3 regions of the Saccharopolyspora sp. NPDC003752 genome follow, and region 3 is predicted to be linked to each of the others. Evidence: riboswitches for the same ligand, from Rfam matches in the RefSeq annotation. Region 3 holds a riboswitch; each other region holds the start of a gene.

Region 1 (3,265 bases), on a different contig from region 3:
GACCGCCGCTTCTTCGAAGTCGGCGATCGGCAGCTCGTCGCGGACCAGCCGGTGCGGCGCGTCGAAGGCCTCCACCCGGATCTCGCCGGTGCTCAGCGTGCGCTCCGGGAAGTCCACGCCGCCGACCTTGACCTCCAGCTCGCTGCCCTGCACCGCGATGGTCAACCAACCGCCGGGCACCGTCAGCTGCTCGCCGTCGTAGGTCAGGGTGAGCCGGCTGGCGGCGGGGTCCTCGGAGCGGACGGCGACGTGCGAGATCGCGACGTCGCGGTGGCCCGAGTCGCCGGCCAGGGCGATCACGTCCCGCGTGACCTCCTCGGCCGGGCCGTCGCCCGGCTTCGGCGTGAGCACCGGGGCGCGCAGCTCGGCGGCCACCCGGTAGGGCTGCCACGAGCCGGCGCCGATCAGATTGACCACGGCGGTGACGTCGACGTCGGCCAGCAGCCGGGCGCTGCCCGGAGCCGGCGTCACCTCGACGGCGTCGACGTCGCGCCGGTTCAGCAGCTCGCGCAGCGCCTTCGCGCGCTGCCTGCTGTTGCGGTCGAATCCGCGGGTGATCGCCACCGTCCCCGAGCCGGCGGCCGCCACGGCGGCTTCGGTCAGGTCCGCCAGCGGGGCCCAGATCCGGGCGGGATCCTCCGGCCGGGGTTGCCGGCGGGAACGGGCGAAGCTCGGGGCATCGGTCGTGGTTTCCATCATCAACCACTTTAGTCCGCGATGAAGGGTCCCCTTGCCTACCGGTGGGTGCCTTCACGGTGTGAATTCGATCGCTGTGCCGATTCCGCTCGGGTCGCGTGGGCCGATCGGAGCAGGCGGGCGGCTGCGATCGGAGTGGTCCGGCCGCCGAACGGTCTTGTCGCGCGGCGCACCTGGGGCAATGCTGGGGCGATCATCTAGGGGGGGCGGGATGACCGAGGTGCACTTCCCCGAACTCGGGCGCAGGCAGGCCGGTCGCGATCCGGCGCGCGGCGTGCTGGTGTGCTGGCTGGTCGCGGACGGCAGCCGGGTGCGGGTGGGCGACCGGTTGGCGGAGATCAGGGTGGGCGGCGATCGCTGCGGCCGGACGGTCGGCTGGGTTTCCGCGCTGGCCACCGGCACGCTGTGGCACCAGGTGCGGCCCGGCGAGGTGCTCACCGCCGGCGTGGTGGTGGGCCTGATCGACTGAGAGCCGTCCGGGAGGCTGCGGCAGGGCGGCTCTTGCGCTTGGCACCGCTTCGCGGAACTGGTTCGGAAACAGCGAGGCGGGCGTGGTCGCGGGCCGGGCCCGGTTGTTAGGTTGGTGGCAGTGACGCGGGGTGCCCGGCTGCCGGGCTGAGAACAGACCCGTTGAACCTGACCTAGCTCGTACTAGCGGAGGGACGTCATGGTTCCCAATGTGCTGACCATCGCCGGCACCGACCCCAGTGGCGGAGCAGGCGTGCAGGCCGACCTGAAGACCTTCTCGGCGCACGGCGCCTACGGCATGTCCGTGATCACCGCGCTGGTCGCGCAGACGACCACCGGGGTTTCCGAGGTCCACGAGGTGCCGCCGGAGTTCATCACCGCGCAGCTGGTCACGCTGCTCGACGACGTGCGGGTGGACGCGGTCAAGATCGGCATGCTGGCCAATGCCGAGGTGATCCGCGCGGTGGTCGAGGTGCTCGACCGCTACGCGCCGCCGCACGTCGTGCTGGACCCGGTGATGGTCGCCAAGAGCGGGGACCGGCTGCTCGCCCCGGAAGCGGTCGGCGCGCTGCGCGAGGAGCTGCTGCCGCGGGTGGACCTGATCACCCCGAACCTGCCGGAGGCCGCGGACCTGCTGGGCGAGCCGGAGCTCACCGACCCCGCCGACATGCCCGCGCAGGCCGAGCGGCTGGCCGGGCTGGGGGCGAAGCAGGTGCTGCTCAAGGGCGGCCACCTCGACGGCGGGACCAGCGTGGACCTGCTGTACGGCGACGGGATCGCCGAGTTCCTCTCCAGCGAGCGGGTCGCGACCACTAACGACCACGGCACCGGCTGCACGCTGTCGGCCGCGATCGCCGCGCTGCGACCGCAGCGCGGCGACTGGCTCGAAGCGGTGCGCGAGGCCAAGGAGTACCTGACGGAGGCCCTGCGAGCCTCCGACCGGCTCGACGTGGGCCACGGCCACGGCCCAGTCCACCACTTCCACCACTGGTGGTGACCTTTCGGGGTTTCCAAGCTCGTTCTGCGTGGCGGTGCGGGTAGCGGAACCTCAGACGCCGTCTGGACTGTGGGATCCCCGACTTACGTATGTCCAATACGCGGCATCGGGGCTGTCCTCGCCAAGAACCCCTTCGGGGTGGGCACAGTCTGAGAACCCGCGGCGGTGCAAGTTGCGAGCGTGGGCTAAGCGGCTTCGCCGCTTCAAGAACAAGAGCCAAAACCGATTTCCCAAACACCTGTAGAGCCCTGTGCGCAAGGGCTTCCACACGCTACGAGAGGTTCTGATGAGCACGTTGCCCGCTCCGCCCGCCGACGGTTTCTGCGCCAAGGCTTGGGCGCACACCGCCGATCTTCAGCAGGCGATCGTCGAGCACCCGTTCAACGCCGCGCTGACCGACGGCACCCTGGACCGCGACCGCTTCGCGTTCTACATCGTGCAGGACGCGCGCTACCTGGTCGGTTTCGCGCAGGCGCTGGCCGCCGCTGCGACGCGCGCCGACAACGCCGAGGACGCCGCGTTCCTCGCCGGCGCCTCGCAGGGCGCGCTGGTCGAGGAGCGCCGGTTGCACGCCGGGTACGTCGCCGAGTTCGGCCTGTCCGACGCCGAGATCGCCGGGATCGGCACGTCCCCGTCCTGCCTTGCCTACACCTCGTTCCTGCGCGCGAACGCGCTGACCGAGCCGTATCCGGTGCTGTTGGCGGCGATCCTGCCGTGCTTCTGGGTGTACCAGCACGTCGGCACCACGATCCTGGAGGCCACCGGAGGCGCCGAGGGCCACCCGTACCGGGCGTGGATCCAGACCTACGCCGACGACGAGTTCGCCGCGGCCGTGCTGACGGCCCGCGACCTCACCGACCGGGTCGCCGAGGCCGCTGACGACGAGACCCGGCAGCGGATGCTCGAAGCGTTCACCCGGGCCACCGAGTACGAGTGGCTGTTCTGGAACAGCGCCTGGATCAGGGAGGAATGGCCCACCGCGCGCTTCCTCGGATGAGGATTTCCCGGCTCGTCCGCGCAGCGGCGCAAGTTGCGCGGGCGGGCCCGGCGGCGGGCGAAACCCGTTGCGAGGTAGGAAGAATCCGCGCCGACTCGATGTGACCG
Region 2 (3,265 bases), on a different contig from region 3:
TCGGCAGTGGCTCCCGCTGCTCCGTCGGATTCTCGGTGCAGGGCGGATTCGTGACCGCCGGGCACTGCGGCAGCGTCGGCGACTCCACTTCGCAGCCCACCGGCCGGTTCGAGGGCTCGTCGTTCCCGGGCAACGACTACGCCTGGGTCCGGGTCGGCTCCGCCGACACCCCGCGCCCGCTGGTGAACCGGTACGACGGCAGCACCGTCGGCGTCGCGGGCTCCACCGAGTCCGCCGTGGGCGCGTCCATCTGCCGCTCCGGCTCCACCACTGGCTGGCACTGCGGTTCGGTGCAGGCCAAGAACCAGACCGTGCAGTACCCGCAGGGCACGGTGACCGGCCTGACCCGCACCAACGTCTGCGCCGAGCCCGGCGACTCGGGCGGCTCCTGGCTGTCCGGTAGCCAGGCCCAGGGCGTGACCTCCGGCGGTTCGGGCAACTGCAGCTCCGGCGGCACGACCTACTTCCAGCCGGTGAACGAGATCCTGCAGGCCTACGGCTTGACCCTGCTCACCCAGTAAGCGCCACCAGACCGGCCCCCGGCACCCGGCCGGGGGCCGCGTCGCGTCCGGGGAGGGCGATTTCGCGCGAAATCGTCACCTGCCAGGCGTGGCGAACGGCGACTTCGCGCGAAATCGCCCAGCCGTCGAGCGTTACGGCAGGCGGTCGCGGAGCTCGCGGGCCGCGGCGCGCGGGTCCTCGGCCTCCGTGATCGCGCGGACCACGACGACCCGCTCCGCGCCGGCCTTGAGGGCCTGGTCCAGGTTGTCCGGGCCGATGCCGCCGATCGCGAACCACGGCCGGCCGTGGCCGCGGTGCTCCGCGGCGTGCTCCACCAGCTCCAGCCCGGCCGCCGAGCGGCCCGGCTTGGTCGGCGTCGTCCACACCGGGCCGGTGCAGAAGTAGTCCACGCCGGGCTCGATCGCGGCGGCGTCCGCCTGCACCACGTCGTGCGTCGACCGGCCGATCGCGACGTGCTCGCCGACGATGCGCCGGGCGATCTCCACCGGCAGGTCGTCCTGCCCGAGGTGCAGGATGTCGGCCTCGGCGGCCATCGCGACATCGGCGCGGTCGTTGACCGCGAGCAGCGCGCCGTGCCGCAGGCACGCCTCGGCCAGCACCTCCAGCGCCGCCAGCTCGTGGCGGGCCTCCAGCGGGGCGCCGTTCGGGTTCTTGTCCCGCAGCTGGATGATGTCGACCCCGCCGGCCAAGGCGGCGTCCGCGAACTCCGCGAGATCACCGCGCTCGGCGCGCGCGTCGGTGCACAGGTACAGCCGCGCCTCGTCGAGGCGAGCGCGGATGCCGAAGCCGTCCAATCCAGGCATGCCCCACAGGGTAGCTCCCCGCGACGCGGTCGCCGGATCGCGTGAACGCGGGCACCGACGCGTTCCCACTCGGCGCCCGAAGTTTGTGAAAGTTGCTCGACCTCACCCCTGACGTGGCGATCCTCGCCGGGTACGGTGGTTGGCGGTGAGCACGGGAGCCCGGGTGCCGGGCTGAGAGGGGGCGTTGGCCCCGACCGTCGAACCTGATCCGGGTCATGCCGGCGCAGGGAGCGTGGAGTGTCTGAAGAACGGAACAAACGCGTCGTCGTCGTAGGCGGCGGCGTGATCGGCATGTCCGTGGCGTGGCGCGCAGCCGCCGCCGGGCATCATGTGCAACTCGTCGACGCCGAACCGGCGTCCGGGGCTTCGAACGTGGCCGGCGGAATGCTGGCGCCGCTCGCCGAGGCGTGGCCCGGCGAGGAGGAACTGCTGGAGCTGGGCGCGGCGTCGCTGCGGCTGTGGCCGGAGTTCGCCGACGAACTCGCCCGGGCCTCGGGCCTGCCGTCGGGGCTGCGCCGCGAGGGAACCCTGGTCGTCGGCGTCGACAGCGCGGACCGCGCGGAGCTCGACAACCTGGTCGAGTACCTCGCGCGGCTCGGCCGCGCCGTCACCCGCCTGACCGGTCGGGAGGTGCGGCGGCTCGAACCATCGCTGGGCCCGGCGGTGCGCGGCGGGCTCGAAGTGCCGGGCGATCTCGCGGTCGACAACCGCCTCGCGCTGGCCGCGTTGCGCGCGGCCGCGACCGCGGCGGGCGTCGAGTTCGTCGCGGCGAACGCGAAGCGCGTCCGGCCCGGCGCGGTGGAGCTCGAAGGTTCCACTGTGGACTGCGATGTCGCGGTGATCTCGGCGGGCGTGCATTCGGGCGCGCTGCATCCCGCGCTGCGGGACCGGATCCGGCCGGTGAAGGGCGAAATCCTCCGCCTGCGCGCGCGGAGCACGGCGCTGCCGCCGCCGAGCCGGACGATCCGCGGCCCGGTGCGCGGTCGGCAGACCTACCTGGTGCCGCGCGACGACGGCGGCCTGGTGCTCGGCGCCACCCAGTACGAGGTGGGGTTCGACACCGAGGTCACCGTGGGCGGGGTGCGGGACCTGATCGCCGACGCCGAGCGGCTGATGCCGGGCATCGCCGAATACCGGCTGGTCGAGGCCGCGGCCGGGCTGCGCCCGAGCACCGACGACAACCTGCCGGTGCTCGGCTGGCTGGAACCCGGTGTCCTGGCGGCCACCGGGCACCACCGCGGCGGCTTCCTGCTCGCCCCGGTGACGGTCGAGGCGGTGCTCGCGCTGCTGCGCGACGAGGAACCCGCCGTCGAGATCAAGGCCGCCGATCCGAGCCGATGGGGAGGACACCAGTGCACGTCGTGATCAACGGGGAGACCCGGCAGGTCGCCGCCGACGCAACGCTCGCGGCGGTGCTGCGGGAGTTCGGGGTGCCCGAGCGGGGCGTGGCCGTGGCGCTGGACGGCGCCGTGGTGCCGCGCGCCCTGTGGCCGGGGACCGCGCTGCGCCCCGATGCCGCGATCGAGGTCCTCACCGCAGTGCAGGGCGGCTGACGCCCCGCTGGCACGAATCCCCTTGCAAGGCAACAGAAGCACGCCGGATCCCGCGCTACCCGGATTCGGTGGACCCGTTGTTAGGAGAGTCATGGACGACCCGTTGGTGATCGCCGGCCGCGAGTTCGGTTCGCGGCTGATCACCGGGACCGGAGGGGCGACGAACCTCGCGGTCCTGGAGCGCGCGCTGATCGCGTCCGGAACCGAGCTGACGACCGTGGCGATGCGCCGGGCCGACGCCGGCGGCGGCACCGGGGTGCTCGACCTGCTGCGCAAGCTCGGCATCGAAGCGCTGCCGAACACGGCGGGCTGCCGGACCGCGGCGGAGGCCGTGCTGACCGCGCAGCTGGCGCGGGAGGCGCTGGAGACGAACTGGGTCAAGCTGGA
Region 3 (3,265 bases):
CCGATCCGCGCGACCGTGACCGGCTTCGGGCCGCTGCTGCTGGCGAAGGTGCTCGGCCTGAACGCGACGCAGGAGTCGACGCTGGGCCTGATCTTCCACTGGGCCGACGAGCGCGGGCTCGCGCTGCTGGACATCAAGGACCTGCGCTCGGTGATCCAGTACCTGACCAGCGACGAGGGGAAGGCCGAGCTCAAGGGCATCGGCGGGGTCTCGGCCGCCAGCGCGGGCGTGATCCTGCGGGCACTGTCCAATTTGGAGGCCCGGGGTGGGGACGAGTTCTTCGGCGAGCCGGAGCTGGCGGTCGCCGACCTGCTCCGCCAGGTCGACGGCAGGGGCGTGGTGAACCTGCTGGAGCTCGACGACGTGCAGGCCGACCCGGTGCTGTTCTCGACGTTCCTGATGTGGCTGCTGGCCGAGCTGTTCGAGGAGCTGCCGGAGGCCGGCGACCTGGACCGGCCGAAGCTGGTGTTCTTCTTCGACGAGGCCCACTTGCTGTTCAGCGACGCGTCCAAGGCGTTCCTGGAGCGCATCGAGCAGACCGTCAAGCTGATCCGGTCCAAGGCGGTGGGCGTGTTCTTCTGCACGCAGCTGCCCACCGACCTGCCCAACGCGGTGCTCTCCCAGCTGGGCGCCCGGGTCCAGCACGCCATCCGGGCGTTCACCCCGGACGACCAGAAGGCCCTGGCGCGCACGGTGAAGACCTACCCGACGACCGAGCACTACGAGCTCGACGAGGCGCTGACGTCGCTGGGCATCGGCGAGGCGATCGTGACGGTGCTCTCCGAGACCGGTGCGCCGACGCCGGTCGCGTGGACGCGGCTCCGCGCGCCCCGCTCGCTGATGGGCGCGATCGGCGAGGACGCGGTGCGAGCCGCCGCCGCTTCATCCGATCTGCACGGGAAGTACGAGCAGACCGTCGATCGGGAATCCGCCTACGAACTCCTGGCGAAGAAGATCGCCGCCGTGCCGGAAAAGCCTGGAGCGCCGGAGAGGTCGGAAGCGTCGGGATTCCTGGAGAAGGCGATGGACAATCCCGCGGTGCGGTCGTTCTTCCGCTCGGCGGCGAGCGCGCTGGGGCGGGAGATCACCCGCGGCCTGTTCGGCAACCGCCGTCGGTGACCCGGCTGGCATCGGTCACCTGATCGGGGTAGGGTGTCGCCGACTCAATCCACGCGGGAGCTCGGGCGCACCGGGCTGAGAGGGTGGCACCACAGCGCCACCGACCGCAGAACCTGTCCGGATAATGCCGGCGTAGGGAGCTGTTGATGGCGCTTGACGTCGATCGTGCCGAAGTTCCGCACACCCTGGACGAACCGGCACCGAAGACGCTCGGCGTGCTCGACCAGGGCGCGTTCTGGGGCAACCTCGGGGTGAGCCTGCTCGGCTTCAGCGGCGCGCTGGCCGTGCTCGCGCCGGCCGGCGTGCCGCAGCTGTCGTTCGCCGCCGCCGTCACCGCGTGCGTGGTGGGCACCGTGATCGGCAGCATCATGGTCGGCCTCGCGGCCGTTCCGGGAGCACGCACCGGCGCCCCGGCGATGATGCTGCTGCGCGGCCTGTTCGGCACCAAGCTGTCGTACCTGCCGACGGTGCTGAACATCCTGCAGCTGATCGGCTGGGGAACCTTCGAACTCCTGGTGATCGCGCAGGGCGCGGAGGCGTTGTTCGGCGGCGGCCCGCACTGGTTGTACGTGCTGGTGGCCGGTGCGCTGACCACCGTGCTCACGTTGCGCCCGCTCGGCGCGCTGCGCCTGCTGCGCCGCTACGTCAGCATCGCGGTGGCGATCGCGATGGTGTACTTCTTCGTCCAGCTGCTGCGGCAGCCGCTGCCGGACATGAGCACCGGTTCCTGGCAGGGCTTCTGGCCCGGCGCGGACGCCGCGCTGGCGGTCGCGGTGTCCTGGATCCCGGTCGCCTCGGACTACTCGCGGCACTCGAAGTCGGTGTCCGGCGCGTTCACGGCCGCGACGGTGGGCTACTCGGTCACCCAGATCGCCTGCTACCTGCTGGGGCTGATCGGGCTGGCGATGGTGGCCGGTGATGCGGACAAGGTGTTCGACCCGATGCTCGCGGTGCCGCTCGGGGTGATCTTCTTCGGCGTCCTGGTGCTGCGCGAGGTCGACCAGTCCTTCGCCAACACCTACTCGACCGCGGTCTCCATCCAGAACCTGCGGCCCAGCGCCGACCGCCGGGTGCTGTGCGTGATCATCGGGGCGTTGATCACGCTGCTCGCGCTGACCCTGGACATCGCCGAGTTCTCGAACTTCCTGCTGCTGATCGGCTCGGTGTTCGTGCCGATGTTCGGCGTGCTGGCGGTGGACTACTTCCTGCACGGCCGCCGTCGCAGCTACGATCTGTCCGCGCAGGCCCCGTCCCGCTGGGGCATGCTGCTGGCCTGGTTCCTGGGCTTCGCGGCGTTCCAGCTGATCAACCCGGGCGAACTCGGCTGGTGGAGCCAGTTGTGGACCGGTTTGCGGGACGCGCTCGGCTTCACCGTCCCGGCGTGGATGAGCGCCGCGCTCACGTCGTTCGTCGTGGCAGCCCTCGCGGCCGCGATCATCGGTGCCTTCCGCCGCCGCGGCGCGGAGAGCTGAGACGCGCGCTAATCCCGCGCACGCATCGCGAGCAGCTTGATCGCATTCTCCGCACTGGAGCCGTCCGCGGTCGTGACCACGACCACGGACTGCTCCGGCGAGCGGGCCGGCACGAGGATCTGCTGCGCGACCGCGAGCGGGCCCACCAGCGGATGGCGCAGCTCGTACTCGTCCGCTTCGCAGGGCTTGACCCGGTGATCGCTCCACAGCGCCGCGAATTCCGGGCTCTTCATGGACAGTTCGCCGACGAGCGAGGCCAGCAGGGCGTCTTCGGGATGCCGCCCCGCGACCTGCCGGAGGTTGCCGACCGCGGCGCGCGCCTTGCGCTGCCAGTCCGCGTAGAGGTCGCGGGTGTGCGGGTCGAGGAACAGCATCCGGGCCAGGTTCGGCCGGTCCGCCGGGCGTTCCGGAGCGGTTCGGTCGAGGTGCCCGGCCAGCAGCGCGTGGCCGAGCGCGTTCCAGGCCAGCACGTCGGTCCGCCTGCCGAGGACCAGCGCGGGCACGGCCCCGAACGACCGCAGCAGGTCGCGGGTCAAGGGGTCGAGCCGTTCCAGCGGAGGGCGGCGCTGCGGACGGGGACGTTGCGCGGCTAGCTGGTGGAGGTGTTCGCGCTCGTGCTCGTCGAGCCGCAGGGCTCCGGCGAGGGCATCCAGGATCGCGTCAGAGGCGTTGAC

Evidence for each region. A riboswitch is a leader RNA that binds a small molecule or an ion and turns the genes downstream of it on or off. The one in region 3 is predicted to bind thiamine pyrophosphate.
Region 1: it holds a riboswitch for thiamine pyrophosphate, as region 3 does, so the genes downstream of both, thiD (bifunctional hydroxymethylpyrimidine kinase/phosphomethylpyrimidine kinase) here and ACWEV3_RS07795 (purine-cytosine permease family protein) in region 3, are expected to answer to the same signal.
Region 2: it holds a riboswitch for thiamine pyrophosphate, as region 3 does, so the genes downstream of both, thiO (glycine oxidase ThiO) here and ACWEV3_RS07795 (purine-cytosine permease family protein) in region 3, are expected to answer to the same signal.

The regions. Positions count from the first base shown of each region.
Region 1 is NZ_JBSGJZ010000001.1:583,904-587,168, reverse strand. It holds gene ACWEV3_RS02805 (hypothetical protein) at 1-696, opposite strand, end outside; gene ACWEV3_RS02800 (hypothetical protein) at 908-1,165, shown strand; TPP riboswitch at 1,282-1,376, shown strand; gene thiD (bifunctional hydroxymethylpyrimidine kinase/phosphomethylpyrimidine kinase) at 1,364-2,161, shown strand; gene tenA (thiaminase II) at 2,448-3,158, shown strand.
Region 2 is NZ_JBSGJZ010000026.1:84,254-87,518, forward strand. It holds gene ACWEV3_RS28935 (S1 family peptidase) at 1-521, shown strand, start outside; gene thiE (thiamine phosphate synthase) at 654-1,325, opposite strand; TPP riboswitch at 1,467-1,572, shown strand; partial or broken gene thiO (glycine oxidase ThiO) at 1,560-2,690, shown strand; gene thiS (sulfur carrier protein ThiS) at 2,678-2,878, shown strand; gene thiG (thiazole synthase) at 2,970-3,265, shown strand, end outside.
Region 3 is NZ_JBSGJZ010000004.1:225,100-228,364, forward strand. It holds gene ACWEV3_RS07790 (helicase HerA-like domain-containing protein) at 1-1,119, shown strand, start outside; TPP riboswitch at 1,163-1,275, shown strand; gene ACWEV3_RS07795 (purine-cytosine permease family protein) at 1,266-2,591, shown strand; gene ACWEV3_RS07800 (helix-turn-helix transcriptional regulator) at 2,600-3,265, opposite strand, start outside.